Regions from separate parts of the Rossellomorea sp. H136 genome, predicted to be linked through region 2. Evidence: riboswitches for the same ligand, from Rfam matches in the RefSeq annotation. Region 2 holds a riboswitch; each other region holds the start of a gene.
The links. A riboswitch is a leader RNA that binds a small molecule or an ion and turns the genes downstream of it on or off. The one in region 2 is predicted to bind cobalamin.
Positions count from the first base shown of each region.

Region 1 (7,361 bases), 2.4 Mb from region 2:
TTATTAAAACGATTTTCTTTGCTAAAGCTGAGGAGATCATAAACAAGGAAGATTATCTGGAAACAGAAGGAGCCGTCCTTTGGAGTGGTGATTTCTCCAGCATTCATGACGATCCTTCCTTTAGCTTTATCATGAAAGATCAAGTGGTGGACTTGGCTCTCAAAAGAATAAAGGATCTCAACCTTATGATTTGATCAACTTCTTTTCGAGCTGTTCAACCAGCTTATACATAATGGTAGCGAATACGGCAATGACAAGCAGGGATAGCAGGACAAGGGTAAAGTTAAAGACTTGGAATCCATAAATGATCATATATCCGAGCCCCTTGGCGGAAACCAGGAATTCTCCTACAATGACTCCGACCCATGATAAGCCCACGTTGACTTTCAGTGTGGAGATGATGGTCGGGAAAGAGGCGGGAAGAATGACCTCTTTGAACATTTGCCCCCTTCTTGCTCCGAAGGTCTGCATCACCTTCAAATAATTCGGGTCCACTTCCCTGAAGGAAGTATACACAACAATCGTGGTAATGATGACGGAAATGACGGTACCCATGGCAATGATGGATGTGAAGCCGGGTCCCAACCCCACAATTAATATCGGACCGAGCGCTACTTTTGGCATGGCATTGAGGATCACAAGATAAGGGTCCAATACTTTAGAAAGAAATGGTGACCACCATAATAAAGCGGCTAATAGGGTTCCAAGCAAGGTGCCGAGAATGAATCCGATGATGGTTTCACCGAGTGTGACAGACAGGTTGGCTAGAAGGCTTCCGTCTCCCAGTTTTACGAGAAACAGTTTCCATATTTTTGAGGGTGAGCTGAAGATGAGTGGATCGATCCAGCTGCTTCGGCTCGCGAGCTCCCAGAGAGAGAAAAACACAAAGAAAATAAGCGCTTGATAAAACCAGACCCATCGCTGTTCTTTCTTCATCGATTGAATGTATTCAAGGTGTTTTTTTTTAATCGATTCGTGATTCAAGTTTCTCAAGCTCCTTCCATATGGATTGGAAAAATCCCGGGTATACCTCATGATTTCTAACTTCAAAGGGCATCAACTCTTTTAACGGGGGCGGAACCTCGAATATCGTGTGTATAGACCCTGGTTTCGTCCCGAATAGAATGATACGGTCACTCATGGAGATGGCTTCGCCTATATCATGGGTCACAAGGATGGCTGTTTTTCCAAAAGACTTTAATGTGGAGTACACCAGATCCTCTAACTTCAATTTGGTTTGATAATCGAGTGCTGAGAAAGGTTCATCCAAGAGAAGTAATTGGGGTTCTGTGATGAGAGTTCGAATCAGCGCCACCCTTTGACGCATTCCTCCCGATAGTTCCCTTGGATAGGATGTTTCTACACCTTCTAACCCCATTTCAATCAACAAGGCACGTGCTTCTTTCCTCTTTTCTTCTGTCAGGGTCCCCGTAATGGTTAAACCTAAAAAAATATTTTCTTCGATGGTCTTCCACGGAAACAGATAATCCTGCTGCAGCATGTATCCCAGTTTCTCTTTCATTTTTCGAATTGGTTGTTGGTTTAATAGAATCGTTCCTTCTGTCGGCTGGATAAGGCCTGCAATAATGGAGAGTAACGTGGTTTTCCCGCATCCACTTGGACCGATAAACGAGACAAACTCACCTTCTTTCACTGCAAGCGTTATGTCTGAGAGAGCATGGGTGGCCGTTTTGGGTGAAAAGTAGGTGTGATGGATCGAATCTAAAGATAGAAAGTTCACTGTACTTAAGCCTCCATTTTCTTTTTTTCTATAAGTGAAGGGCTGACATGTGAAGTCAGCCCCGAATCGTTCTACTTTGCTGCTTTTTCAGCGATCGAAGTGTTCACTAACGTTTCATGATCAACGGACTGTGGAAGCTCTCCTGCTTCATCCATGATGTTTTGGAGATTATTCCACTCTTCTTCGTCAAGGATCGGATCTGTCGCGAAGGATCCTTGTGATTTGTAGCGATCAACAACCGTTTCAATTAATGAAAGTTCTGTGTCTTCAAAATAGGGCTCAATCACTTTCGCGATGTCTGCTGCACTGTTTTCCGCCACCCATTGCTGAGCTTTGTACAGAGCTTTCGTAAATTTCTCTACGGTTTCTTTGTTTTCATTCATGTAGCTGTCTTTGGCCATGAACGTTGTATAGGGAACATGACCTGATTCTGTTCCAAAGGAAGCTACGATATGCCCTTTTCCTTCCTGTTCAAAAATGGATGCCGTTGGTTCGAATAGCTGAACGTAGTCCCCTGTACCAGATGCAAAGGCACTCGCGATATTCGCGAAATCAATGTTTTGGATGAGGTTTAAATCGTTTTGCGGGTCGATGCCATTCTGCTTCAGGACAAATTCCCCAACCATTTGTGGCATACCGCCTTTACGCTGACCTAGGAAGGTGGAACCTTTTAATTGATCCCATTCAAAGTTTTCCACTTTTTCACGTGAGACGAGAAATGTTCCATCGGTTTGGGTTAATTGAGCAAAGTTAATGACTGGATCATTCGAACCTTGTGCATGAACATAGATCGAAGTTTCTGAACCGACCAGGGCGATATCAGCACCGCCGGATAGCAAGGTGGTCATTGTCTTATCACCACCCCAGGTAGTGGTTAGTTCAATGTCGAGCCCCTCCTCTTTGAAGAATCCCTTTTCGATTGCGACATATTCAGGAGCATAGAAAATCGAGCGGGTTACTTCTGCTACACGAACTTTCTGTACGATTTCTTCTTTTTCTCCACATGCTGTCAACCCGATTGCCAACATGCCTATGAGTAATACGGCAAAGCCACTACGAAGCCATTTTTTCATTCACTATTCCTCCTCTAAGCTTTGTGAAACTCGTTTATCGATAGAATGGGGATGAGTGCATCTCTCTTTGCCTTGTTTATCTTTCCATATTAAAAGGGTAGGATGGTCATAAAGGCAGGGTCTTGAATCATCTGCTGATGATGAGATTTGCTAAAATATCCTATGTAGAGTATAAAAAATGTGTGAATACCCAGAGCACGTTTTGAAAGGAAGAGAATATGAAAAACGGAACGATTGTGAAGAAAACATTGTTTCCTTCACCTAATCCTCGTGTGGAACTATATGAAATTACCTATCTATCCGGTGGCCTCCGGGTGAAAGGATTATTGGCTGAACCTGCAGGAGTTGGGAAGTATGACGGGTTCCTCTATTTGAGAGGCGGGATCAAAGGCGTCGGCATGGTCCGCCCTGCGAGAATCGCTCAATTTGCTTCTCACGGGTTCATTGTTTTTGCTCCCTATTATCGCGGCAATCTTGGAGGAGAAGGAAATGAAGATTTTGCGGGGGATGATCGTGAAGACGCCATTTCGGGTCTTGAATTGCTCAAAAGCTATCACAGAGTGGCAGATAACCGGATTCATGTGTTCGGCTTTTCTCGAGGAGGAGTAATGGCGCTGCTGACAGGCATCCAGCGCAGTGACGTTACCTCCATTGTTACATGGGGAGGCGTTTCCGATATGTTCTTAACATATGACGAACGGAAGGATCTCAGGAGAATGATGAAACGAGTCATAGGAGGAAGTCCCAATAAAGTTCCGGAACGATACGAATGGCGTACCCCACTATACGAATTAGAAAACCTTGAAGCTCCCGTATTGATCATTCACGGTGAAAAGGATCAGAACGTTTCAGTGGAGCATGCATATAGATTAGAAAAAAGACTGAAAGAGTTGGAGAAATCTGTTTCATCCCGATACTTCAAAGAGTTTACGCATTATTTTCCACCACGAAAGAACCAACAGATTGTCTCCATGTTATGCACATGGATGAAAAATCAATAGACAGTGGTGTATGATTAAATAAAGCTCTTTTCGCAAAGATTGTTGTTTTCTAACATAGAATCTGCCAGGACCTTGCCAACCAGTTTGTGCGGGATGGTCATGGGAACTGCTTCACTTGCAGCTAGCGTTCGACGGAATCCCCTCAGCTTACCGAACGGGGTCTCGGCACGACCGTACTTTCGCAGGAGTCTACGCGGTTCCTCTCACCATCTTTAAGAGTTTTCTTGACAGAGCTTATTTATGCCAAATAACAATTGAAAGAAACAATATTTCACTATACAAGCTAAAATCAACCACTACTCTCTTTTTCAAAAGCAACAAAGTATACGAAAAGAGCGACTTAATAAAAAAGGATTGAGGTTAAGCATAATGGGCATGGGCTTGGAATTAAACACGATGATTGTGACAAAAGGAAAAGAAGTGAGGAAAGAAGAGAACCTGTTCGAGCTCCAAAAGGATGGATATCGGCTTTATCCTATGCATATTCCGATAGATGTGAGAAAGACGAAACACAGTGATCCCAGTGGTTACGGCAAGATCGAAAAGATGGAGTGGACGGATGAGAAAACGATGATTCTGTATCGATTGATTTCCTTGAATTCCACGAACTAAATAAAGGAGGGCTGTAAACATCCGCTTACAGCCCTCCTTTTATTGTATTTCCTCATATAAAATATAGCGATTATCCTCAGTCTGTGCGATTAGATAGTTGCTGTGATCTTTCACGCTATAAATGGGAGTCCCTTTTTTCAGTGTATTTGCCGTAAAATCATTCACGGGGTGATATTGACTCTCAATCTTTTCTTTAATAGCCCCGAGCTTCTCATCCAGGACCAGCTTCTTCTCCTCAGAAACCTTCACATATTCCTTCTTGTTCACTACCATCATATCCCCATATCCACATAATTCATAGGATGCAGGTTCTTTGTCTCCGCATGCACTTAACAAAAATACGCATAATAGCAATACAACCAATCGCTTCATGTTATTCCTCCTTATCATTTCTTCACATACTCAAAAGATATTCAAGCTTGTACGCCGACATGTTTGTTTTTTATGCAAAACTTCATCAACTTTGAAATGGATAAAGTGGTATAATGTTCCTTAAGTGAATAATTCCCGCAGAAATTAGGTGCTGATCTTTAGCTTAAAGGGAATTCGGTGTGAGTCCGAAGCTGTTTCCGCAACTGTAAGTGCTGACGAAATAAGAAGAAAACCACTATTTGAACATTCAAATGGGAAGGTTCTTAGAGTAGGCTGACGCACAAGCCAGGATACCTGCCTTTTTTTCATCGTATTATGCTCTTCGGAAGTTAGGGGTATGGTGCGGCTATTTAACATCTCTTTTTTTATGGATGACAACTGCCGGCCAATATTCTTGGGTGGTTTTTTTGTGTTTATTTATCCTCCCTGGAAATACGATAGGTGCTTCACAAACATTATTCAGAAAGGAGGAGTTTACAGATGGCAAAGGATTTCCGCTACTTATGTTATCCCTATATGCGTGAATCTGTTTCAACCGTAGATTTTGAGATCCGGACCGATTCACTGTCGACTAAAATCGGACTCGCGTCATCATTGACGGAGCACTTACCGAAAGTGAACGATGATTTACTGTATTTAGCTGAGATGTCGTACCATCTTAATGGGTCGGTGCGTGGAATGACAGCCATCAAGGAAGAGGACTTAAATACATTGAGCCAAATGTACGATCGTTATGTGTTGGAAGTCGAGGACCGAATCCAAACCTTTGTCCTTCCACAGGGCTCGACAGCTGCATGTGTGCTTCATACCTGCCGCAGTGAAGCAAAAAAGTCCGTCCGTGCCTTACATAAAGTCAGTACTGAAATGAAAGTGGAGAGCATTTTATTTAAATACGCTCATTTACTGGCAAATGTCCTGTTTGTGATGGCCGTGTATGTGAATAAATGTGAAGGGATTGAAGAAATTCCTTTTGTGAGTAAATCGTATAAAGACAAAATATAGAGAAGCGGAGAAGATGAAATATGAAAAAGTTATGGTTAAATAGTTTACTACTATCACTCATCCTGGTTGTTTTCGCAGGGTGCAGCAATGGGGAAGGGGAAACATCCACAAAGGAAGTTAAGTCTGATAATGAGTCTTATTCTGTGACCGATGACAGGGGCGAAGAGATTAGCTTTGAGAAAGTACCGGAAACCGTTATTTCCTTACAGCCGAGTAACACAGAGATTCTCTTTGCAATAGGAGCTGGGGATAAGGTAGTCGGGGCAACTGAATTCGACAACTATCCTGAAGAAGCGAAAAAGATTAAAAGAGTATCGGATTCCATGACGGTCAATGCTGAAGAGGTCATTGCGCTAAAGCCAGATGCTGTCATTGCGTATACTACTGGAGATGATGCCGGAGTGAAGCAGCTTGAAGAGGCGGGATTAAACGTATTCGTTATTCAATCTGCCCAAACCTTTGAAGATGTTTATGGGGATATTGAACAGATTGCAACGGTAATGGGAGTAGAGAAGAAGGGGGACGAATTGGTAGATGGCATCAAGCAACAGATTTCAGATGTGAAAGGAAAAGTAAGTACGTTAAAGGAAAGAGAACAAGTATATTTTGAAATCAGTCCCTCCCCGGATATCTATACAGCAGGAGCAGAAACGTTTCAGCAAGAAATACTGGAAACGGCTGGGGTCGAGAACATTTTTGTAGACCAAAAAGGCTGGGTGAAAGTAGGCGAAGAAGAAATCATTAAACGGAATCCTAATATGATTTTAACGACAGTGGGGTATGTCGACGAGCCGACAGCTGAAATCAAGTCCCGGGAAAGCTGGAAAGATGTAAAGGCAGTGAAAAATGATCAGGTTCATTTCCTGGATTCAGATATTATGTCAAGACCGGGACCACGTATTGGAGAAGCCGTTCTGCTAACTGCAAAAACGGTGTATCCGGATTTATTTTCTGAATAAAGTAGGATATTAGATTGGAGAAGACAGTGATTTGTATGTGGAATCATTGTCTTTTTTATCTCAAGTTATACAATTTTCGAGCCATTATGATAAAGTAAACGTAACAATATCGCGATAGGGGAAATCAACATGAGCAAACTGGAAGTCATTGTCTTGAATGAGAAAGATGCCAAAATTGCAGAAGCATCCGGAGCAGATCGACTTGAATTGGTATCTGACATACACGAGGGAGGATTAACTCCTGAATATCAAATGATAGAAAACGTATTGAGGGCTGTATCGATTCCTGTTCAGGTTATGATTCGTTTACATAGTAAATCTTTCTCGTATGATGCCGAAGAATTGCACATCATGATGGACCAAGTAAAAACCATAAATGAAATAGGGGCCACTGGCATCGTTTTTGGTGCTTTATCCAAGGAAGGGAAACTTGATTCCCATGCTTTAAAGGAAATCGTACAAACTGCGAAGGGTCAATCGATTACTTATCATCGGGCTATCGATGTGTCTTGTGGTCCATTAGACTTATGCAAAGAATTATTCCAATCAGGTTTGAACGTTGATCGAATCCTAACATCTGGAGGAAAACCTGAAGTGACCG
Region 1 is NZ_CM166371.1:3,916,307-3,923,667, reverse strand. Features, by position in the region: gene ytkD (RNA deprotection pyrophosphohydrolase) at 1-194, shown strand, start outside; gene ACYH0O_RS19975 (ABC transporter permease) at 184-936, opposite strand; gene ACYH0O_RS19970 (ABC transporter ATP-binding protein) at 965-1,741, opposite strand; gene ACYH0O_RS19965 (ABC transporter substrate-binding protein) at 1,813-2,814, opposite strand; gene ACYH0O_RS19960 (alpha/beta hydrolase family protein) at 3,033-3,815, shown strand; gene ACYH0O_RS19955 (DUF2584 domain-containing protein) at 4,185-4,427, shown strand; gene ACYH0O_RS19950 (hypothetical protein) at 4,467-4,799, opposite strand; cobalamin riboswitch at 4,929-5,115, shown strand; gene ACYH0O_RS19945 (hypothetical protein) at 5,280-5,801, shown strand; gene ACYH0O_RS19940 (ABC transporter substrate-binding protein) at 5,822-6,760, shown strand; gene ACYH0O_RS19935 (copper homeostasis protein CutC) at 6,890-7,361, shown strand, end outside.
Region 1: another riboswitch for cobalamin. It lies ahead of ACYH0O_RS19945 (hypothetical protein); the one in region 2 lies ahead of ACYH0O_RS06925 (acyl-CoA thioesterase).

Region 2 (12,222 bases):
TCTGTACAGATGATAAGCATTTGGATGACTTAATGGATGAAGGCAGTATCGATCACAATATCCGCTTAGCCATCAAAGAAGGACTCGATCCTCTATTGGCGATTGGCATCGCCACTTTGAATGCTGCTGAATGTTATGGATTAAACAGCAAAGGTGCAATTGCACCTGGATACGATGCGGATTTTGTATTATTGGATGATATAAAGACGGTCTCTATATCAGAGGTGTACAAAGATGGGAAACAAGTAGCTGCACATGGTCAGTTTGTCGGCAACTCATTTGTAAAACCGGCGCCAAAGCCATCTCTGACTTCAACTGTTCATATTCCTGAGCTCACTGAAAAGCATCTCCAAATTGAAATTGGCGGTACAAAAAAAGCACATATCATCGAAATCATCCCTAACCACCTTAGGACCAATAAACGGATTGAAAAGGTTCAAGTTGAAAGTGGATTCTTTTCCCCTTCTATTCAACAGGATCACCTTAAAATGGCTGTCGTTGAGAGACATAAATGGACAGGAAACATTGGTTTGGGCATTGTAAAAGGATTCGGATTGAAAAAAGGAGCAATCGCTAGCACCATTGCTCATGATTCCCACAATATTGTCGCAACTGGTACAAATGATCGTGATATCCTGCAAGCGATTGAGGCGCTTAACGAAATGAATGGCGGCCTCGTGATGGTGAGAGAAGGAAATATCATAGCCTCTCTTCCATTACCGATTGCAGGGTTAATGTCCGATCAAGGATTTGTAGAAGTGGTATCAGGGCTCCGGGAGTTGAAAAATGCGTTTGTAGAATTAGGATTCTCCGGGGACTTTAATCCATTTCTGACTCTCTCTTTTCTCACTTTGCCTGTGATCCCCGAGTTGAAGCTGACAGATTTAGGATTGTTTGATGTTAAAGATTCCCGGCATATTGAGGTTGGGGTAAAGGGTTGATGGGTTTGTTTGACTGTTGAATTTCTTGAGGTATTTGCCTGTTGAATTTTCAAATATTTTTAACAGGCAAATTTTCTGTTGATTTCAACTGTTAAATCTCTCTATATTCAGCAGTTGAACCTAAATAAATCTGAGTACCAGTTATTTCATACACAATAGGAGGCTGGGACAAAACTAAAGAACCACGATAAAAAGGCGAACAATAGAAGTGTAGGTTCTTCATAACGCTAATGATTTCCGTGCAAGACTACGCTTTCCGCGGGTAGCCCGTGAGCCTCCTCGGCAAGCCTGCGGGGTCTCACATAAGCTCCTTTCCCGCAGGAGTCTTCGTCTTGCACTCCAATCAACCGCTGGAAACAGCTAAAATCAAATGATTCGAAAATAAATAATAAACCCGAACAAATCTGCACACTAAGAGGCAGGTTTGTTTGGGTTTGACTTAGGATAAAAAACTTTTGTCCCAGCCTCTATTAGGCACTTCAAAGAACTCGATTTTTTTCCATAACATAAGAAAAGAGATGTCTCCACACACCCCGAGACATCTCCTTCTCTTTATTTACTTTGACTCTCTACTTTTATATCTGCTTCTTCCTTTTCGGTCGTCACGGCAACTTCCTTGTCAGCCGACTCTGAAATTGCTGGCTGATAAGGTCTTTCATGGGATCTGTTTGCATATGACTTCAGTAATTCACCTACATCGATGCCAGTCATTTCCCGTAACGGTTCCTGCATGTCAAGCATCGTTCTGGTGATGCTTTTCCCAAAGGAAGGAACTCCTTGGCCATTACCGGAATCAATGATTTTAACAGAGTCAATATTGTTAAGAGGCTGAGCAATTTTCTCTGCGAAAACGGGCAGCATTTCGATTAATTTCTCGGTAATGATGACATCGCCATGTTTCTCCATTGCTTCTGCCAGCAGTTTACGGGATTCTGCTTCCGCTTTACCACGTTCTCTGATAACATCGGCTTCGGCAGAACCTTCTTCTCTTCGGATTTTGGCTTTTGCTTCCCCGTCAATTTCAGCCTTGCGAGCTTCGGCTTCCGCTTTACGGGTGGTTTCGTAGTATTCGGCATCGGCTTTCGTTTTACGAACTTTTGATTCTTCTGCTTCTAGCTTAACGGCACGTTCACGCTCAAGGAATTGAAGGGTTAACTCTTCTTCTTTCACTTCCTTGGTAAGTTTGGCTTTTTCCAACTCATAGGACTGTTCGGATTTTGCTCTTGCCCGCTCTGTTTCTTCTTTGAAGGCTGCGTCTTTGATGTCCTTCTCTTTTTTCGATTGGGCAATGGTAATTTGACGCTTGTATTCTTCCTCTTTCGCTTCCTGATCGGTTTGGGCTCGGTGAATACGGGTTTCACGCTCGGTGTTTGCTTCTGCAATTTCAGCTTGCTTACGAACCTCGGCGATACGTGGACGACCAAGATTTTTTAAGTATCCATTTTCTTCGTCTGCATCTCTTATGTCAGTTAAACCGAGTGACGTAATTTTGAAGCCCATGAGATCTAGCTGTTTCTGGGCAATTTCTGATACGTCAGCGTTAAATTTTTCACGGTTGCTGTTAATGTCTTCAACAGTCATTTTTGAAAGAATCGCACGAAGATTACTTCCTAGTACCTCGATGATTTCATCTTCAATTTCTTTTTGATCCTTACCAAGGAACTGCTCGGCATAGTTCGCTATCCCGTTTAATGTGTCGGCCACCTTCACCATCGCCACTGCGTCTGCAACGATCGGTACTCCGCCATTTGTGTATACTCTTGGTGTCGATAGCTTTAATTGGAAGGATGTAAGATTAACAGGTGTGGATGTTTGGAAACGTCTTAATCTGTACCCCCCACCTCTGATGATTTTCATGGAACGCCCTTCCTGGTCGGTGAAAATATTCGTTTCCTTCTCAGGATCCCCCAGTTTAGGTCCGGTAATGATCAGTGCCTGGTTGGATCTCGCTGTACGATAACGAAACCTCATCCAGAAATAATAGGCAATTCCTGCAATAGCTGCAATAACCAGAACAGGAATCAGGAACATAAAAAATCCGATAATACTTAATGATCCTAGCATTCTGACAACCCCTCTCGACATTTTGTTTAAACCAGAATGGAATCTGATTTAATTTTAAATAAAAGTGCTAGCTACAATACTATCTACGAAAAAGATGACGAAAAGTTTCAATAAAATGGGCGAATTCCCTGATTTTATATAAAAAAAGCCCGAACCTGTAAAAGGTTCAAGCATTCAAGCTATAAGAACAATCCATGTACTGCCCCAAGCCCGGTAAAAATAACAAGATGATCTCCTATTACGACCCTTTGATATGTGGTGTACCAAAGAGCAATCCTTATATTACCCAAATAGACTTCTTGCATTTCCCCAACGATAAAGATCCTGCCACGTTTCTGGAATGCCTTCTATATAGGAACCCATATGATATCGATTGACGGTTGAACACTCTGGAAAATAAGCAATCTTCACTTTTGCTGTTCTAAGGATAAGTCTTCGCTTAGATGTAAATCGATAAACTCTACTACTTTATCGATTTGATTTCTTTGTATTTTGTCTTGTGGCATTTTTCAGACCTCACTACCTTTTTGAAAAGCACAAATCTTACCATAATCATTCTCCTCACTCACTAAGGGTTATGATAAAATAAAAGCGTTCACAATTTAATCATTGCTCATTGGTGAAGATGATTTTCAGTTCATTTTCTTAAAAGGGAAGTTGGTGAAAGTCCAACGCGGTCCCGCCACTGTAAGGCTGAGAATCGTATGAATCCACTGTTTCGAATCGAAATGGGAAGGAATACGAATTCGCTGACGCTGAGCCAGGAGACCTGCCAAAATGGGAAGAACACAGAAAGTTCCTACGGGAGATAGGAGGGTGTTGCGCTAATGAGACGTCACCAGAGGAATCACTGTACTCTGAACGTTCGCCCGGAATAGCCGCATCTTCTTTTTTTAAAAGGAGATGCTTTTTTGTTTCATAATGCAAACAGGGAGATGAGAAAATGGAGCAAGCCTATTCAGTCGAACGTTCACGAACCATACAAACAAAATTGGTATTGCCACCTGACACCAATCATATGCAAACCATCTTTGGAGGGAAGGTCCTATCCTATATTGATGAGATTGCGGCACTATCCGCCATGAAACATTCAAGTTCAGTAGTCGTCACAGCATCGATAGACTCCGTCGACTTCTTATCGTCTGCCACGGTCGGCGATGCATTAAGCCTGGAGGCATACGTCACTTCCACAGGGAGGACATCAATGGAAGTATATGTAAAGGTGTTTTCTACGAATCTCGTAACGAGTGTCAAAACCTTGACGACGGAATCATTCCTAACAATGGTCGCCGTTGATGAAGATGGGAAACCGAAGCCGGTACCAAAAGTCATTCCTCAAACGGAAGAAGAAACGAGACTATTCAAAACGGCTTCCTTACGAAAAGAGCATAGAAAGAATCGCGCGCTTATTTTATAAACAATCTTGATTCACTGACTAAATAATATAACAATAACACTCAGAGTCTTCTAAGCTCTGAGTGTTTAAAAAGGCATTTATCATCTCACTTTCAAATGAGAATTGGGACACATTTGGAAAGGTAAATCATATTGTGAAACTTCTTCCCTTTTTGTCCGTATGAATAGTATCAGTAAAAAAAGGAAGAGGGATAAAGTTGAATAGGAATTTTGTCTTATTGGACTTGTTGATTTATGTAGCACTACCTCTTTTCGTATAGTTACTCAGATTCTATCGGATTTGGATGTTATTGCCTTCAGACCTCCGTCTTGTCCCCCATCTATAGAACAAACAAAGATATTTCCCTATAATGATAAATAAACTGTTCACTCGGGGTGTATTATGATTGAAGGTAAATTAATTAAATTTCATCGAGAAGATTCAGGATTGACTCAGGAACAGCTTGCACAGGGTATCTGTTCCACTACACATCTTAGTAAAATCGAAAGAGGCATCACAGAGTATTCAAGTGAAATTACTGATTTACTTGCTAGGAAGCTTGGAATCGATATGAATGTTGAACGTTCCCGCTACCATTCATTACAGGCTAAACTATCAGAATGGAACGATGCGATTATTATGATTCGAACCAATGAAATCCATCAACTTAAAGGGGAAATTGAAAAGGAACCTTTAAGGTTTCTATCTGACTTCATCATCCAATACAACCTTTTCCTGGCAAGATATTATTTATTTTTGAACAAACATGAAAAAGCAAAAGAAATCCTGGGCATGTTCGAAAACAAAAACTATTCTCTATCCCCTTTCGAACAAAATTTATTGCTTCATGTCAAAGGGATCTACTATCATTCAACAAGACAATTTAACTCTTGCATAAAAGTATTAAAACAGATTGACGATGAATATCCCAACTCCGAATATTATTTTCATTTGGCATTAGCGTATCATTCCATTCATTCAAATACCTTTGCCTATTATTATGGGCAAAAAGCTTTGCAATTTTTCCAGAAAACATTGAATATCCTTAGGGTTATCGATTCGGAAACCTTAATTTTAATCCAATTGAATGCCAAAGAACCCTTTGATATGGAAGAAACAAAACAGCAGTATGATAAACTCCTCAGAGTCTGTGAATCAGTCAATTCAAACGATCGGGCGCATAAGATCCATAACAATCTTGGATTCGAATATTTTAGGAGAAAACGATATTCTGAATCAAAGGCATCCTATGAAAGCGCATTAAAGCTTATCCATGACGAAACACCGGCATCAAATTATTTAGTTACGCTCAGTGGATATATACTTGCTTGCATGAAAGGGCGCCTACTATCTTCCCGGGAACTCAATCACTTAGCGACAAAAGGACTGAATATGGCCACTCAGCATCAGGATCCAAGCCACGTATTCTTTGAGATTTACTTACTTACCATAAATGAGAATGAAAAAGAATTATACGAGTATATTGAACGAACAGCCCTCCCCCATTTCAGAAAAACGGGGAGCCAGTTGATGTATCAGCATTATGAAAGACAACTATTTTTATATTATGTGAAAACCGGACAATCAGAGAAAGGTTTCACACTTGCATCCGATAAGATGTCAAATGAAATTAGTTATTATGAATTAGAGTAGCCCTCGTATTGAATGAGGCTGGGACAAAAGTTTTTTATCCTAAGTCAAACCCGAACAAACCTGCTTCTTAGTGTGCAGATTTGTTCGGGTTTATTATTTATTTTCGAATCATTTGATTTTAGCTGTTTCCAGCGGTTGATTGGAGTGCAAGACGAAGACTCCTGCGGGAAAGTAGCTTATGTGAGACCCCGCAGGCTTGCCGAGGAGGCTCACGGGCTACCCGCGGAAAGCGTAGTCTTGCACGGAAATCATTAGCGGTATAAAGAACCTACACTTCTATTGTTCGTCTTTTTATCGTGGTTTTTTAGTTTTGTCCCAGCCTCATTTTTCTTTTTTTTACGTAGACCGTTGGCATTGGTCACAACCCCCATTCACCAACATTTTTTTACATCTTTTCTCCTGAAACTCCTTTCAAAATCAGACAAAAATCAATGAAATTACACTACTTAATAGTCAAATGGTCCCTAAACAAACCCCCATACAAACATGATAACTTTGTATTTACAATAAGAATTGTACTAATCTTTAGAATAATCTAACCAACAACAGAAAAGAGGTAGAAATGATGAAAGGATCTTCCATCACAAAGAAATCGGCTTTGATTGCACTATCCACTGGATTACTGTTATCCCCAGTGTCGAACTACTCCATGCCAACAGCTACAGCTGAGGATTGGAAAGCAGAAACAGTTTTATCTTCCCTGACTGAAGCCCAAAGACAAGCCTTGCATCAACTGGAGATAAATAACGTAGAGGGCCTCCAAGGATTTCAGTCGAATGAATTGGCATCTGACGAAGAGATCTCCGTTATCGTCCAATTTAAATCCAAACCTGGACATGTAGCTGTATTAGAAGCGGCAGTACAAGGAAAATCAATAAAGAAAGCAGACGCCAAAGCCCAAGTGGAGAAAGAACATAAGATTTTCAAAGAAGATGTAGCAGCGCACCTATCAACAAGCCACTTAAAAGGAAAAAAGGTAGTGCCCAAAATCACCCAAGCCTATAAAGAAGCGTATAACGGTGTAGCAATGACCCTTCCGGCTAATCAAGTAGAACAACTGCTTAAATCCGAAGCCGTTAAAGCTGTGTTTAAAAATCAGGCATTTACGATCGATCCCGTTAAACAAGACCTTCCAAATGATGTTGAGAGAGAAATCACAACGTCTGTTGAAAGCATCCCCTATTTAAATGTAGATGAACTACATAAGGAAGGAATTACAGGAGATGGAATCAAAGTCGGTGTCATCGACACAGGTATTGACTATAACCATCCTGACCTTAAAGATGCTTACAAAGGTGGATATGACTTTGTTGACGATGATGCTGACCCAATGGAAGCAACGTATGAAGATTGGGAGAATACGAGTGAACCGGAGTTCAGTTATACGGGAAGTTCCTATTATACTTCTCATGGTACTCATGTATCCGGAACCATCGTAGGACAAAACGAGAATGATAGTGAAGTATCCGTAGAGGGTGTTGCCCCGGATGCAGATCTATATGTGTATCGCGTCCTCGGCCCTTATGGAAGTGGTTACACAGAAGACGTCCTTGCAGGAATTGAAAAATCTGTTCAGGATGGAATGGATGTCATCAACCTTTCATTGGGCGCCAGTGTCAATGATCCATATTATCCTACAAGCACAGCCCTTAACTATGCCGTATTAAACGGTGTGACAGCCGTTGTTTCAGCAGGGAATGCAGGACCAAATGACTTTACCCTCGGCTCCCCTGGTACAGCTGCTTTAGCGTTAACAGTAGGTGCAAGTGATGTTCCTGTCTCACAAACCACTTTTACCGGTCAAACGTCAGATGGATGGTCAGCGGAAATTGTAAGTATGGCAAGAGGGTTCGCACATTCATTTGCCAGTTTAGAAGATCAAACATTAGAATTGGTAGATGTTGGATTCGGTTATGAAGAAGACTATGAGAATAAAAATGTAGAAGGAAAGATTGCCTTTGTTCAGCGAGGAAATTTCGCACTGAATGACAAAGTGAAATTTGCTAAGGAACATGGAGCCAAAGCTGTGATTATGTATAACAATGCTGAAGGCCATGTAGGATATAATCTTGGTGAATCAACAAATTATGTCCCTGCCTTCTCTATGACACTGGCTGCCGGGGAAGAATTGAAAGCTGCGATGACCAGTGGAACATCCAACTTCACCTTTACAAACTTAGAAGAAAGCATGACTGAAGGTGACCATTTAGCCGATTTCAGTTCAAGAGGTCCTGTTAATAAGAGCTATGATACGAAACCTGAAGTGGTAGCTCCCGGAGTCAGCGTTCTGTCGACCTTCCCTTCCTATATGATCGATCCAGAAAAAACGGATGACTATAAGTATGCTTACTCGAGATTATCAGGAACCTCTATGGCTTCTCCTTTCACTGCAGGAGTTGCAGCTTTACTGTTAGGAGAGAATCCGGATCTTGAGCCTGCTGATATTAAAACCATTCTCATGAACTCTGCTGATCCATTAAATGGGGATTACAGTGTATTTGAAGTAGGTGCAGGAAGATTGGATCCGTATCAAGCCCTTCACAGTCAGACAAAGATTCAAATCAAAGATGAGACGTTGATTCCTAGTGGAGAAGAACTGATCCCGATCGATAATCCGACAGGCGGATTGAGCTTCGGTAATCAGGTAGTGGCTGAAGGGGCTCACCTCCGCGTACAAAAAAGCTTTGAAATCACCAACAATAGTGATGAAAAGAAAACGTTTGACATTCGTGTTGTAGAAAATGTACAGGAAGGCACCTTAAGCCTCAAAGAAAATGGAGTTGTCGTAAATGCTGACAAGTCCATCAAGGTGAACGGAGGGAAGAAAAAGACCTCAAATCTATTCCTTACGATGCCGAAAACCGCTGCGAAGGGGATATATGAAGGGTACCTGGTCTTTACAAACAGTCATGATCCATCCGAAAGTTACCGGGTGCCATTTAGTGTAAAGAGGGCGGAAGAAGGCTTTAATACACTTGAATTATTATCACCTGCCTTTGCCCCTTCTCAATATACACATGGATATGATCCTTTCCGCTACCCATGGGCAATAGCTGAATTCAATCTGAGTTCACCGATGAAAAGTATGGATATTATCCTACAGGATGGGGAAACAGAGGAAGATTTAGGGCTGATCGGTACACTTGATCTGGAGAATGCCCTGATCGATAACAACTATTTATTAAGAGTATTCCAAGGAAGCTATTACGCATTTACAGGTGATAAGAAGGATCCGGTTTCTGAAGAAGTCACCATCGCCAAACCTGGTCACTATAAAATCAAGTACGCGATGACAGATCCAAAAGGAAAAGTAAAAACAAAAACAGAGCATTTCTATATCGACATTGAAGGACCTCAATTCAAGAGTTCCCTGGATGGTGAATCACCGTTCCTTGAATATCAACCAGGTCAGGAAACCTATCCATTTGAGATTGAAATTACAGATCCACTTATTGAAGATATGCAAGAAGCAGGAATGGACGCAGATCAATCCAAAAACTTTATGATTTATTACTGGAATTCAGCATTTCCTTCATCCCCGCTTTATATGGATGAAAACGGTAAGTTTGTCGAAGAAATTGCGATGAATGAAAAGGTGAAAGCCCTTAACTTCAGAATGAAGGGCTATGATATGGCCGGTAACAATAGTGCGATGAAGAACTATTTCTTCATTAAAGAAGGTACACCGAATGCGTATCTTAAAACTGATGCGAAAACCGTTACAACTGGTGAAACCGTACAGGCAACTCTAGCACTGGATAATATTCAAGATGCAAAGGAAGCCACTTGGACATTTGAAGATTATTACGGATTTCAACCAGAAGTGATCGATGCCAAGTTATCCGGGGAATTTTCCGATAAAGCTTCGCTGACACTTGATGGAAACCAGATCAAGGTTACGTTCAATGAACCTATTCAATCATTCGATCATAGCGCGATTGTTGATGTGCAAGTGAAGGTTCAAGATGAACTGTTCACTAAATTAGACGCCCTGGATCCAACTGTTACCGTAACGAATTCTAACAATGAAACAATGGATCTATTACATGCTGGTGCAGAATTCACTGTAAATCCGGACTTTAACTCAATTAGGGGCTTTGTAAGCCCGGAAGGATTCGATAGTGGAAGTGGCTACAATGCTAAGAAAGATTGGACTAAAGTTGGCGCAACAATAGAATTTAAGAAGTCAACCGGAGACGTCTTTACTCCATCCTCCATCACGGAAAATGGGGAGTATTCCATTGAGAAACTTCCATTAAGCAAAGATCCATATGAAGTAAAAGTTCAGGTACCTGGCCACTTCTTGACCAAAAACACAGAAAGAATCGGTTATGAGTATAACGGGGAGCTTTATGGAAAGTATCATAGACCTACGAACCTGAATCCTGTCGGGGGAGATGTCAACCAGGACAACGTCATCGATATCTATGATGCCATTGCCATTCAGGATGCTTGGAATACAGATCATCGTGCAGCAGATATCAATTTTGATGGTAGGGTCAACGCTAACGATATCAAGTTTGTGCAGAAGAACTATTTATTACAGAATGAACAAGTTGAGGACGCACCTTCTCCAGTAGAGTCAGTAGATGGGAAAACACTTGAATCTATTTTGGAAGAACTGGGATTATAATTCATTGATGAAACAAAAGGAATGAACCTATCGAATAGGCTCATTCCTTTTTTCTTTATGAATTTTGACAAAAGAATGGGTTCAACTTCCTATCACCTTGAACATATAATACCTCGAAAGGAGGGGAACAGAATGGATCGTTTTATTCTTTTGTTAGTAGCGGGTATTCTATCCGGTTTCGCATTGTTGAAGGTTCCTTTAGCAGGTACGTTCTTAGCAAGTGTATCCCCAGTAACGGACATCATAGGCGTTTTAGCTATTCTCATATTCTCACTTTTCCTTATCTATAAAGGCATCATGTCCATACTAGGGAAGTGAATAAGCAGACCCGGATTTATTCCGGGTCTTTTTTATTATGCTGGAAACCAAACCAGGAATTCAGCAGTTCTTTATAACTTTCAAGGTCTATCTCCCTTTTCGTTAACTCTCCGGCCTTCCAGTGGGTAAAGGACGTATCCGTTAAGGTCACATTCCCGTCATTCGTCCGTTTTGTCAATAATGGATGTTTGTTAAAAGGGGAATCTGAATGGTTGGCAATAATTGTTTGAATGTCATTCAATTGAGTCACATTCTTTATGGGATCACCCGAATCAAAAGCATATCCGGTTCTCCATTCCGAATGCTTATGCTTTAATTTCATTTCAAAGATGTAATCTCCATGGATACTGTCGACCTCTTTAAGTCTAAATTCCCCATTTGAAGAGACCACAGCTTCTCCCGATAATGGTACTGGTTTTAACGGGAGATTCCCTCCAAAACCCGTATCAATCACATATGTTGTATCTTTATGAGAGACTAATATGACCACATGGGTTCTTCCTATCGACTGGTACTGCTCTTTATCATGATTGTAAACAACTCCCCGAACAAGAACCGCATCAAATTGATTTTCGATCAAAAATAAATATAACAATGAGTTCAATTCATAACATAGACCACCTTCGTTCTTCACGAGCATTTTATTCACTAGATTTTTTTTGGTAAGATCGGCGAATGTATTTCCAATAACACATAGATTTTCGAATGGGATGCTTTTAGCTGTCTCTTCTAAAATGGTATCTAGTTGGTGAAAGGATATTTTCCCGGTGGCTGGATAATGTATTCTTTTGCGAAATAATGTATTTAGATCGGTGATGGCGAACCCTCCATTTCTTAAGCGTCATTCTACATTATGCTGGATCTGTATATTATTTACTCTATAAGAAAAACATCCTGTATGCCACTGTCACAACTGAATTCGCAACTTCCCAGACTGAGCACGGGATACACAAGACAGAATCGAGCGATGGTCCTTCCGTTCTTCCTCATCCAGAAAGGAATCAGCATGATCGACTTTTCCCTCTAACACTTGTAATTCACACGTCCCGCAACGGCCAGCCCGGCAGGAATAGGGAGCCAGGATCCCTGACTTGAGCAGTGCTTCTAACAGTGTCTCTTCTTCCGAAACAGAAACGGTTTCGCCACTCGTTAATTCCACTTCAAATCTTCGACGTATTAGCGGCTGTTGAGGAGTGAATCGTTCGTAATGAACACTC
Region 2 is NZ_CM166371.1:1,375,260-1,387,481, reverse strand. Features, by position in the region: gene ade (adenine deaminase) at 1-941, shown strand, start outside; gene ACYH0O_RS06930 (flotillin family protein) at 1,494-3,005, opposite strand; cobalamin riboswitch at 3,606-3,796, shown strand; gene ACYH0O_RS06925 (acyl-CoA thioesterase) at 3,949-4,422, shown strand; gene ACYH0O_RS06920 (helix-turn-helix domain-containing protein) at 4,804-6,054, shown strand; gene ACYH0O_RS06915 (S8 family serine peptidase) at 6,617-10,687, shown strand; gene ACYH0O_RS06910 (hypothetical protein) at 10,820-11,005, shown strand; gene ACYH0O_RS06905 (arylamine N-acetyltransferase family protein) at 11,022-11,765, opposite strand; gene ACYH0O_RS06900 (PDR/VanB family oxidoreductase) at 11,913-12,222, opposite strand, start outside.

Region 3 (12,222 bases), 1.4 Mb from region 2:
ACAGCAAGTCGCTCTCCTGAACCCATAGATACGTGGCCGGTCTGCGCTTCGATTTCTCCTGAAAGAATCTTTAAAAATGTTGATTTACCAGCACCGTTTGCTCCGATAAGTCCGTAGCAATTCCCTGGATTAAACTTTATATTCACGTCTTCGAATAGCTTTCTATCACCAAAACGTAAGCTTACATCTGATACTTGAATCATGTATGATATACCTCCTAATACTCAATCTAAAAGATTATAACACGCGAGTATGCTAAAAAGATAGAGTGTTAGCCGGAACAGGGAGAAATTTACCGGCTATTTACATAAGCGGATAAAGGATTTCGAATGAAAGGGTGGGGGATGCAGGGTTCGCTACCCCTTGAAGGAAATGAGCCGAAAATCTTGAAGATGCTGATAGATACGATAAATTCTTTCCTAATTTAGTTTGCTATGCTAACGTTATAAAAAAAGATTGGTGATGAGAGACGAATGATGAGGTTTATGAAGCGGGTAAGGTTTCTTTTTAATATTCGGAAATCGGTTCCGTTTTTGGTTGACTTCTTTCGATCGAAAGAGGTTTCGGTTTTTAAGAAGGTATTGACGTTAGGAATTGTAGCCGTTTATTTCTGGCTGCCTTTTGATTTGATTCCCGATGTTTTTGTACTATTTGGAATTGTAGATGATATTGCTGTATTTACGTTTGTGCTTCAGCTTATCGTTAAGATGGCTCCTGAGGAATTAAAGAATCGCTATGAATACAAGAAATGATCGAATTACTACATTACTGGCAGAGCTTGCCTAAATGATAAAGGCAAACTAGCAATCATAATAAAAACCGGAATCAGCAACGGTTTAACAACATGATTGCCGTGATTTGCTTAGGAGGAGCAATCATGAGTGCCCTGGCTGGATGGAGCACAGGATTCTACCTTTTCTCAGGAATAGTATTACTTGCAGCCTCCATCGCGCATGGGGGATTCTGTGTCGGTTGCTTTATCCGGTTTCAATGGAAAAGGTTCCAATATAAAAGGTCTGTACAATAGCCTATTGACAATGAATTCCACTACATTGTAAACTAATCATGAATTAAATTACTGTATACAAAGGGAGTATGTTTTATGTTAGGTGTCGTTCTTAACTAACCGTGAAATGAATACGGACATTTTGCAGGCAATAACCTTAAAAACAGGTTATTGAAGAAGCTTATTTAGCTTTGCCTTCAAAGTGTAGTTAAGAACAATGGTCATAGCATACTCAACCCTTTAATAGGAGAGCTGTGTCTTTGTGCACAGCTCTTTTTGTGTACATGAATCGGGAAATCTGTGTTGTCGTTTCTAACTTCAAGTTATGAACGATTCACGTTTTACGTAGACACATGCGAATATTATTGGTAAGTCAGTATACGAGTGAGTAAGACCACAATGGACATTGTTCGTTGTGGTCTATTTTTTTATATGGAGGAGAAAACATTGAACAAAAAGACTTTTCAAACATTAGAATTTAACAAAGTGAAGGAAGAATTGACACGGTATGCCCTTACAGAAGAGGGGAAAAAGGAATTAATGAATATAATGCCATCCATCAACAAACGCCAAATTGAAATGCGTTTAGGTGAAGTAACGGAAGCTGTAAGTATCCTGGAAAAAAGTGCAAGTATACCGATTCACGCTTTGGATGGCGTTGAAAACATTGTAGCAAACCTGAATAAAGGGGTGCCTTTGAAACCAGATCAATTTACAAGCCTCTATTATTTTCTAGATGCGTGTAAAAAAATTAAAAAATTCATGGAGGATAAAAAATGGGTGGCTCCAAGGGTATCCTCATATGTTTATTCAATTGAAGAGATCCCTGAGATTGGAGAAGAGATTAATCGATGTATCCGTAATGGAAGAGTAGATGATCACGCCAGTAAAGAGTTGTTAAGGATTAGAAAACAAATGGGGATTCAAGAGGATCGGTTAAAGGATAAAATCCAAGCGATTGTAAAGTCAGCTAAATATAAATCATACCTACAAGAATCGATTGTCAGTCAGAGAAATGGCAGGTATGTTCTCCCCATCAAGAAAGAATATAAAGGAAAAATGAAAGGAGCCGTATTGGATTCATCTGCTTCAGGATCGACTCTCTATATTGAGCCTGAGGAATTAAGCATTCAACAAGATCAGCTTTTATATTATAAACTTGAGGAAGACCGTGAAGTTGAGAACGTCCTCTGGGCGCTAACAGGACTGGTTCAAACGTATGAAGCTCAATTAAAGCTGGCGATTGAGACCATGGTGCATTACGATGTCCTATTTGCTAAGGCAAAGTATAGCCGTTCCAATGATGGAGTAAGCGCCATAGTAAATGAAAATCATCAAATACATTTAATAAATGCGGTTCATCCCCTGCTTGGAAAACAGGCAGTACCACTATCCATTCAGATGGGTGAGGATTTTCATGCATTAGTCATAACCGGACCTAATACTGGAGGTAAGACAGTCGCCATTAAAACGGTGGGACTTCTCACCCTTATGACCCAATGCGGCCTTCATATTCCGGCAGAAAAGGGCAGTGGAATCAGTATTTATCAAGATATTCTTTTAGATATAGGGGATGGTCAAAGCCTTCAGCAAAATTTAAGCACATTCAGCTCCCATATAAAAAATATTATCGATATATTAAAGGATACAAATGATCATACCTTGGTTCTGTTAGATGAGCTTGGTTCCGGGACGGATCCACTTGAAGGAATGGGGCTGGCTACAGCCATCCTGGATCAATTATATGAAAAGGGAGCCACGATACTCGCAACTACCCATTACAGTGAAATAAAGCATTTCGCAGAAGAGCATGAAGGCTTCGTGAACGGGAGTATGGAATTTAATATTGATACATTACAACCTACGTATAAGCTCGTAGTGGGTAAGGGAGGCGAGAGTCAAGCATTTGCCATTGCGTTAAAACTGGGAATGCACCCTGAGATCATTGAAAAAGCCCATGAAATTACGTATAGAGAAAAGCAATGCTATGACCTGGGAGAAATCGATTATCATGCAAAGAAGGAAATGGAAAAGCAGGTTATCGTAAACAAATATAAAAAGAGGAACCATAGTAAATCTTCATTAAAGGGGGAGAATGGAGTTCAATTATTTAGTATAGGTGATAATGTTAAGATTTCAGCGAGTGGAGAATTCGGGATTGTATATGAAGGACCAGATGATAGAGGAGATTACACGGTGCAAATTAAGGATGAAAAAAGAATTATTAATCATAAACGACTGGACCTTTATGTTTCGGCGAAAGAGCTATACCCCGATGATTATGATTTTGATATTATCTTTAACAGTAAAGAAAACAGGAAAAAAGATAAGCTGATGGGAAAACGATTTGTTGAGGGTTTAACCATAAATCATGACGAATAAACGTAAAAAACGTCCTTAAGCGAATGCTTCAGGACGTTTTTTACGATACCAAAAGGGATTAAAAGGAAATGGTTTACGACAGGTTTGTCAGTATATAAGAAAGGATGATTCCTAATGAAGATAAAAATCCGACAATGGGTCCGCCTTCTTCAAACGCCTCTGGCAGCATCGTAGAGGATACCATGGCTAATAATCCCCCTGCCCCGAACGCTCCAATTATGTAAGATATGCTTTCCGAGGCATCCTGTAAGAGTGTATAACCGAGCAATGAGCTAAGGGAAGAGAGGACGACTACACTTCCCCAAAGGGTAAGAATTTTACTTGTACGATATTGATCAAGCTTGAAACCAATACTGCTTGATAATGATTCAGGTAAGTTACTGATGAAAATGGCGATGATAAACACCCATTGTATTGGTTGGTCCCCTATAAAGCTGACTCCAATAATGATGGATTCAGGTATTGCATCCATTATGGTTCCTACATATATAGCTAATCCTGAGTGTCCATGGGGATTCTTCTTTGACCTCTTTCTTTCACTTCCACCTTTTTTTGAAATAAAGATTTCGAAAAGAGTGAATATGAGCGCCCCTAGTAAGAACATAGATGTGAGATGGAGCAGGTTCGCTTTCCCTTCTGCCTCACTTAGTAAATCAAAGGTTGCAGAACCTATGATCAACCCCGTTCCCAATGCCATGATATAAGCGACAATTCGTTTTGATATGTGCAAATAAATCCCCATAACAGCACCGATTAGTAGGGATAAACTTGTAATTCCTCCCCAAAAAGCAGCCTGGAACATTTTTTCACCTCCATAAACATTCTTCATATCGAGTTTTCCCTTATTGTGTGATGGATTAAACACTATATCAGTCGTTGAATAGTTTTAATGAACTGTGGGGATAGTAAGTTTGAATAATATTTAGGAGGTAGTCAAAATGAAAAAATATTTATTGCTTTCCCTTTTGGGAATAATGTTCATGAGCATATCAGCGGGATGTGGTATGGGGAATAACATGAACGAAGAAGGACAAGAAATGAATAATAGGAATTTGGAAAAAGTGAACTATAAAAATAACCAGGCAAATCGTGATTATGTGAATAATCGTGAGTACGTAAATGACGGCATGATGAGAGAAAATTATTCTCTTGCCGATAAAGAGGCAAATAAAGTCGCTAGTCTAAATGAGGTTGAAAGTGCTTATGTATTAACAACAAATCAAAATGCTTATGTAGCGGTAAAACTTGAAGATAATACGAATGATAATGTCTCAAAAGATTTGGAGAAGAAAATCTCGGATCAAGTGAAGAGTGTAAACGGGAATATAAATAATGTATATATTTCAACAAACCCTGATTTCACAGATAGTATGAGAGATTATGCAGATAAAGCAGAGAACGGAAAACCGATAGAAGGACTTGGCGAAGAGATGGCTGATATGCTAAGAAGAGTATTCCCCGACAGAGAATAATAAAATGGGAAAAAGTCGAACATTGCTTCGGCTTTTTTTATTTATCTGTAGGAAATGGACAGGGAATTCAGTATACTATTTAGAATAACGAAATAAAAGGGAGGAGTGACATTTATGGCTCAATCAGCTGTGAAACCCCTGCAGAATCCTACTATTTACGGAATTCTATTAGCCATTAGCTCTGGTCATTTTATAAATGATACATTACAGGCAGTTGTTCCGGCCATGTTTCCAATCATTGAGAAATCTTTGCAGTTGAGTTATACCCAAATTGGCTGGATCGCATTTGCCCTCAATATGACATCTTCATTGCTGCAGCCAGTATTCGGTTATTATGCGGATATACGTTCGAAACCTTATTTACTTCCTTTAGGAATGCTATCAAGCTTAATTGGTTTGGTAGGATTTGCATTATCCGGCCATTTTTTATGGGTCATTTTGTCTGTGTTATTCATCGGCTTCGGCTCTGCCATCTTTCACCCCGAAGGTTCCAGGGTAGCATATATGGCAGCAGGAAACCGCAGAGGCCTTGCTCAATCTATTTACCAGGTAGGTGGGAATACCGGGCAGTCACTTGCACCATTGATTACGGCATTTATATTTGTTCCATTTGGCCAAAAAGGGGCTTTGTGGTTTTCCTTTGTAGCAATCTTAGGGGTCATTGTTTTATTTCATGTATCCAATTGGTACTCTGAACAATTACGTTCTAATGAGAAGATGAACCGACATAACAAGACAAACGTGAAGAAAAAACCGATTCATAGAAGAATTAAATGGGCAATGGTGTTGGTAGTGTTTTTAGTGTTTGCCCGTTCGTGGTATGGAGCTGGGTTATCCAATTACTACCAGTTTTATTTAATTGAGGATTACGGTCTTTCAATTAAAGAAGCGCAAGCATACATTTTTGTATTTATGTTTGCGGGAGTACTGGGAACCTTTTTGGGAGGGCCGCTGGCAGACCGTTTTGGAAAAAGGAATATCATTTTCTTTTCAATGTTAGGTGCTGCCCCGTTAACTCTTGCTTTACCTTACTTATCTTTAAGTATCGTCTATCCATTTATCTTTTGCATCGGGTTTATTTTGTCTTCAAGCTTTAGTGTAATCGTTGTGTATGCACAAGAGCTATTGCCCCACAAGATTGGAATGGTATCAGGACTAACCGTTGGACTTGCCTTTGGAATGGGAGCTGTAGGTGCAGTCATCTTCGGGGGACTCGCCGATCTATTCACCATTCGTTTCGTCATGATCCTTTGCAGCTTTCTCCCTTTGTTAGGTATGATGACATTCTTGCTACCATCAGATGAAACGGTAAGAGGTTTCCATAAATGTTAACGAATTCTTTATTTTCTAAATTGATGGTTTATTATAAAAATCGCCTCATGTACTATACATAATCATTGAAAAAAGCTATATTTAGTGAATACAAATCTTGAGTAGAGAGATGACTAAGTTAATACTTAATTGAAATAGGAGGAAATAGTATAATGTCTTCTTTAAAACCAGGTACGGTAGTGGATTTATTCGTTGATCATGAAGTACCCTATGGTTTCTTTTTAACGAATGAAATAGATCGTGTGCTATTACACCATTCTGAAATAACAGAAGAAATTCAAGAAGGAGATACTGTGAAGGTATTTCTTTATCATGATAAGGATGTTCGCCTTACGGCCACAATGCGTATCCCTAAAGTACAAGTCGGTGCTTACGGATGGGCTGAGGTAGTGGATAAACGCGAGGATTTAGGTGTTTTCGTTAACATTGGCCTTCCTAAGGATATTTTAGTGTCAGCAGACGATCTTCCTAAATTCCTGGAACTTTGGCCAAACCCGGGCGATCAGTTGTTTTTAACATTGAATCGTGATAAGCAGGATCGCTTATACGGACGATTAGCCACTGAAAATATCATTGAACAGGTGTCTAGAAGAGCATCTACAGAAATGATGAACGCAAAAGTCCAGGGACGAGTGTATCGACTGCTAAGAGTCGGAACCTTCTTCCTATCCGAACAAGGATATCGATGCTTCGTTCACGAGAATGAACGCAAGGCGGAGCCGAGACTGGGAGAGCTGGTTGAAGGGAGAGTCATTGACGTTAAGGATGACGGGAACTTAAATGTTTCATTCTTACCGTTAAAGCAGGACAAAATGCTGGATGATGCAGAAGTCATTCTTGAGTATCTGGAAGAAAGAAATGGAGCTATTCCTTTTTGGGATAAGAGCCAGCCGGATGATATCAAAGATCGCTTTAATATGAGCAAAGCTTCCTTCAAACGAGCCCTTGGAAAACTCATGAAGGAAGACCGGGTTTATCAAGAAGAAGGCTGGACTTACTTAAAAAAGTAAAAACAATAATGGGAGGCTCACCCAGAGAGTGTAGCCTATCCTGATTTTCTTGAACATATATAAAAGAGTGCTGACTAACTGTCAGCACTCTTTTATATACATCAGCAAAAGCTCCGGTGCTTGACGGCGCTGACCACTTTTAATTTGAGAAAAAGGATTCTCCCTTGTGAAGGAGTCCATAGAGTTGTACTATTTGTCCTGGAAGAAGGAGGGGCTAGAAGAGGGAACCGAGCAAATCGGGTGATGTATGGCGATTGAAGTGGAGGACTTCCTCGGTTCTTATCATTAAAATGGTCCAACTCTTATAAATTTATTCACTATTTGTAAAATGGTTAGAAATTTGGGGACTTAGATTCCGAAATTTCAACTGGGGATATTGAACTATTATCTTTACGACCCTCATTCGATTGTAGCGCTGCAAGAGAATATGAGGCAGGTTAAATAATATTCCGTATAGGAACATTACACAGGACTCGACTCCACTATTTAGAATGTAAAATAAAGGTGCCGGTATCATTTGTAGCCAGTGGGATACTTCGGCACAATTCAATTCGTGAAGGAACGTGATCCGCCCCTGTTGAGAAGAGAGGCAGATTTCATTCTTATTTAAGCCACCACGAAACCATCCCCCTCATCAGGTATATATTTCTTCCATTTTTTAATCTTCAAAAACCGAAACATACCACCCCTGGCTTCCATTTAAAGAGGCTGAAAGAGGGGGGACAACCTTTGGAGTTGTTTGGTGGTAAATCTGAATGTCAAAAAGGGAATAACGAAATGAATACTTACACATGCGAAAATATTTATAAGGATGGTCATTTCATCTTTTCATCCTTCCCTTTTTCTAAATAAATGTATCGATCCTTCCACTTTGTGTTTTTCCTCAAAAATGTTGTAAACACCGAGTGGGAAAAGGTCATAACGAAAAATAGAATATGGACTGGAAATAAGAGCGTCTCAAGAAGGGTGAAATTTCCAATCCTGCTAAGAATGAAATACAAATAAACACTTAAAAACAAGTACTGAATCATATAAATATATGGGTCTGTCCATACCATTACCGGCGAATGTATGACAAAAGAAGTGAGAGAGGTAATCCACAAAGAAGATAGTCCCAAAAGGATGATGTTTGTCGATTTTGCCCCGGAAGCGAAACTCTTCGACCACCCGTGGAATAATTCACTCAACCCGTTCCCGAACATTCTCATTGATATGGCATTGCGTCCGCTGACTGCTTCTACTAATTCTCCACATTTTTTTGCACGTCGACCTAAAGCAAAATGCTCCACCATATCTCCTTTGATTGCTTGGTGCCCACCGATTCGTTGATATACATCTCTTGTACACAGGAAACACTGACCAAACCCACCCGAAGGCCTGACCAACCCGGAAAGGAGATGGGTTACACTTGTTGCGGCGAATACCATTAAATGAAACATCATGGATAAAGTCTCATATCCACTATTCATCCTATGATAGGGATGAATGCTCAGAACTCCCTGACATTGCTGTTCTTGATAAGTCTCACATATTCTAAGAAGTCCTGCTTGCTCGAACCATGTATCTGAGTCAACAAACAGTAAGAATTCACCTTTTGATGCTTTCGCCCCGTTCCAATAAGCCCAAGATTTCCCCTTCCATCCATGTGGAAGAGGGGGAGTATCCACGACAGTTGCACCGAACCCTTCAGCTATTGCCTTCGTTCGATCCTTAGATCCATCATTTACAACGATCACTTCAAACGGCTGAATAAATTGCTTCTGAATACTCGATAATAGATTTCCAATCGTCTGTTCTTCATTTCTGGCTGGAATGATGATGGAGCATTTTTTTACGAGAAAACTATTCCTTACATGAATGGACTTTTTGACTGTAGGGATTCTAGTAAACAGGAAAACGGTAAGAATAATAGACCCTAACCAAATATACATTTTTTCACCCTCTGATCTTTTGGTTTTTTACCGACATTTTAACCATTTTCGTTAAAGGTGATACCTTTATTCATCAGGACTGGATGTTTGGTGCATATGAATTCATGTCAAATTTGTTTGAAGTCTTACAAAATGGACACATTGGCATTGGTTAATATGAAAAGGTGAAGGTTAAATTTAAATAATCTTCACCTTTTATGTTTTTACTATTTTTCTGAAGAATGATTATCTACCGTATCCGAGTTATTTACATTCTCTTCATCTTCATCCGGATAGGGGTCAAAGAAATTGACGACTTTCCCTGGGCCTTCAAACCCGATAACCTGCTCTTTGTCTTCTGTATTTTTCTCATTTTTCTTCATACAAAAACTCCTTCCTGCCATTAGTTTGGCGAAAGGAGTTTATTTCATCCCACTATTTAGTTCTTCCAATGATTATCTATAAATTCATCGCGACCTGATTTTGCACGGTCTTGTTTATATTCATCTGGATTATTCTTGTAGAATTTTTGATGGTATTCTTCTGCCGGATAGAAAGTGGAGGCAGGAAGAATGTTTGTGACGATTGGCTTTCTGAATCGTCCACTGACTACTATTTCGTTCTTCGTTTTTTCAGCTAATTGTTTTTGGTGTTCATTATGATAGAAAATAGCTGTGCGGTACTGATCCCCGCGGTCATGGAATTGTCCGCCATCATCCGTTGGATCAATCTGAGGCCAGTATAGCTCTAATAATCTTTCATAAGGGAACAAATCAGGATTATATGTGATTTGAACAGCTTCGTAATGTCCACTTTTTCCTGCTTTTATATCTTGATATGTTGGGTTTTCAAGATGTCCCCCTGAATAACCTGACACAACATCAATAATGCCCGGTAATTCATCAAATGGCTTTACCATACACCAAAAACAACCACCAGCAAAGGTAGCGATTTCTTTTTTTTCATTCATTGCTGAACCTCCTGTACCATATGTGCTCCTCTAAAGCAGTAAAGCGATTGCTTGAAACAGATTTTAACACGAAAGAATGGAGGGGACAATCTATTAGCTCGAAAGGTTGCACCGGTAAATGTTTCGAAAAGAAGTATTACTGCTATTTTCAGCAAAGTTTATCAAATTCCATTCACTATCCATAGAATCTTGTGTATAATTCTGTTGAACGGAATAATTACATATGACATGAGATCAGGTGAAGCGGAAGTGACGATACTTCTTCGCTTCATAATAGGGAAGTTGGTGTAATTCCAACGCGGTCCCGCCACTGTAAATGGAAGTGAACTGTATAAAAACCACTGTGCAAATGTGCATGGGAAGGTGCAGCAAGCAATGACCATGAGCCAGGAGACCTGCCTGATTTATCTCGCACCCATACTACGCGGATAGAAAGGTGTAATATGCATGTTTAACGGTTTAAAGCCTTTTATGCATCTTACACAGCATCTCTAGTCCCACTGGAGATGTTTTTTTGTCTGGGAATAAGTTTATTTACAGGAGGAAAACGTATGAAACACACATTCAAAATCATTATTACACTAATATTATCTCTAGGACTCCTTTCAGCTTGCGGTACTGACGGAGAAAGTGTAGAAAAAAATGAAAATAGCGGGGAAGTCAGTCAGGGACAATCTGCTTTTCCTTTGTCAGTAAACGACGCCCTGAATAATAAAGTCACTCTGGATGAGCAACCTAAGCATATTGTTTCATTGATTCCAAGTAACACAGAAATCTTATTCGAGTTAGGGTTGAATAAGGAAATTGTAGGGGTTTCAGATTTTGATAATTACCCAAAGGAAGCGGCGGACAAAGAAAAAATAGGTGGAATGGAATTTAACGTTGAGAAGATCATCAGTCTGAATCCGGATTTGGTTCTTGCTCATGAGTCCACTGCTGTGTCGGCAGAAGAAGGGTTAGAACAGCTTCGCAATGCAGGGGTAAAGATATATATCGTACGTGATGCCAATAGCTTTGAGGAAGTGTACACCACGATGAAAAACATCGGCACATTGGTCGGAAAAAAAGACGAAGCTGAATCCGTCATTTCTGAGATGAAAGCGGATCTAGAATCCATTAAGGAAAAAGTCAGTGGTGTATCTGAAAAGAAAAAAGTGTATGTAGAGGTTTCACCTTCTCCTGACATATATTCGACAGGGAAAAATACTTTTATTGATCAAATGCTTTCACTTGTAAATGCCGAAAATGTGATGAGTGATCAGGAGGGATGGATCCAAGTTAACCAAGAAGCAGTCATCTCTTTCAATCCGGACGTCATCATTACTACCTATGGTTTTTATAGTGAAAATCCTAAAGAACATCAAGTGATGGGCCGAGAAGGTTGGAAAGATGTAACCGCCATAAAAAATGAAGATGTCCATGACGTACATTCAGATCTGGTCACACGTACCGGTCCGAGATTAGTTGAAGGAGTAGAGGAAATTGCAAAGTCGATCTATCCGGAGTTATTTACAGAATAAAATATGGATAACATACGGATTGGCTGTGACGTTTTTACTTTTCGCTCTCTTTGCCGGTATTTCGATAGGAACCGTCTCTGTGCCACCGATGGATATTCTGTTCATCGTTGGAGCTAAATGGTTTGGATTCCCTATACCGGAAGAAATTGATCCAATGTTTGCAAATATAGTGTACTCAATAAGATTGCCCAGAGTATTACTGGCATTATTGGTTGGAAGCTCCCTAGCAATTGCAGGAGCTTCTTTTCAAGGACTATTGCGCAACCCTCTGGCTGATCCATATACATTGGGTGTGTCTTCAGGAGCATCGGTCGGCGCTGTTATTACGTTGTTCTTTAATTGGAGCATTCCTTTCATTGGAAAGTTTACGCTTCCCTTTCTCAGTATTCTTTGTTCGATTATAACCGTGTTTCTCGTATTATGGTTTGCACAGAAGGTTGAAAGAACCATGAAGGTAGAAACCATCATATTAACAGGTATCATTTTCAGCTCTTTTTTAGGTTCCTTTATATCGTTAATGATCGCCCTGACGGGAGAGGAATTAAGACAAATCATCGGTTGGCTTCTTGGAAGCGTGTCCATGAGAGGGTGGGATTACATTACGATAATATTCCCCTTTT
Region 3 is NZ_CM166371.1:2,765,914-2,778,135, reverse strand. Features, by position in the region: gene ACYH0O_RS14020 (ABC-F family ATP-binding cassette domain-containing protein) at 1-203, opposite strand, end outside; gene ACYH0O_RS14015 (YkvA family protein) at 474-752, shown strand; partial or broken gene ACYH0O_RS14010 (DUF4395 family protein) at 815-1,027, shown strand; gene ACYH0O_RS14005 (endonuclease MutS2) at 1,454-3,388, shown strand; gene ACYH0O_RS14000 (ZIP family metal transporter) at 3,462-4,217, opposite strand; gene ACYH0O_RS13995 (YhcN/YlaJ family sporulation lipoprotein) at 4,327-4,860, shown strand; gene ACYH0O_RS13990 (MFS transporter) at 4,975-6,192, shown strand; gene ACYH0O_RS13985 (CvfB family protein) at 6,345-7,202, shown strand; gene ACYH0O_RS13980 (glycosyl-4,4'-diaponeurosporenoate acyltransferase CrtO family protein) at 7,513-7,797, opposite strand; gene ACYH0O_RS13975 (glycosyltransferase family 2 protein) at 8,018-9,133, opposite strand; gene ACYH0O_RS13970 (hypothetical protein) at 9,340-9,495, opposite strand; gene msrA (peptide-methionine (S)-S-oxide reductase MsrA) at 9,552-10,082, opposite strand; cobalamin riboswitch at 10,301-10,499, shown strand; gene ACYH0O_RS13960 (ABC transporter substrate-binding protein) at 10,634-11,602, shown strand; gene ACYH0O_RS13955 (FecCD family ABC transporter permease) at 11,565-12,222, shown strand, end outside.
Region 3: another riboswitch for cobalamin. It lies ahead of ACYH0O_RS13960 (ABC transporter substrate-binding protein); the one in region 2 lies ahead of ACYH0O_RS06925 (acyl-CoA thioesterase).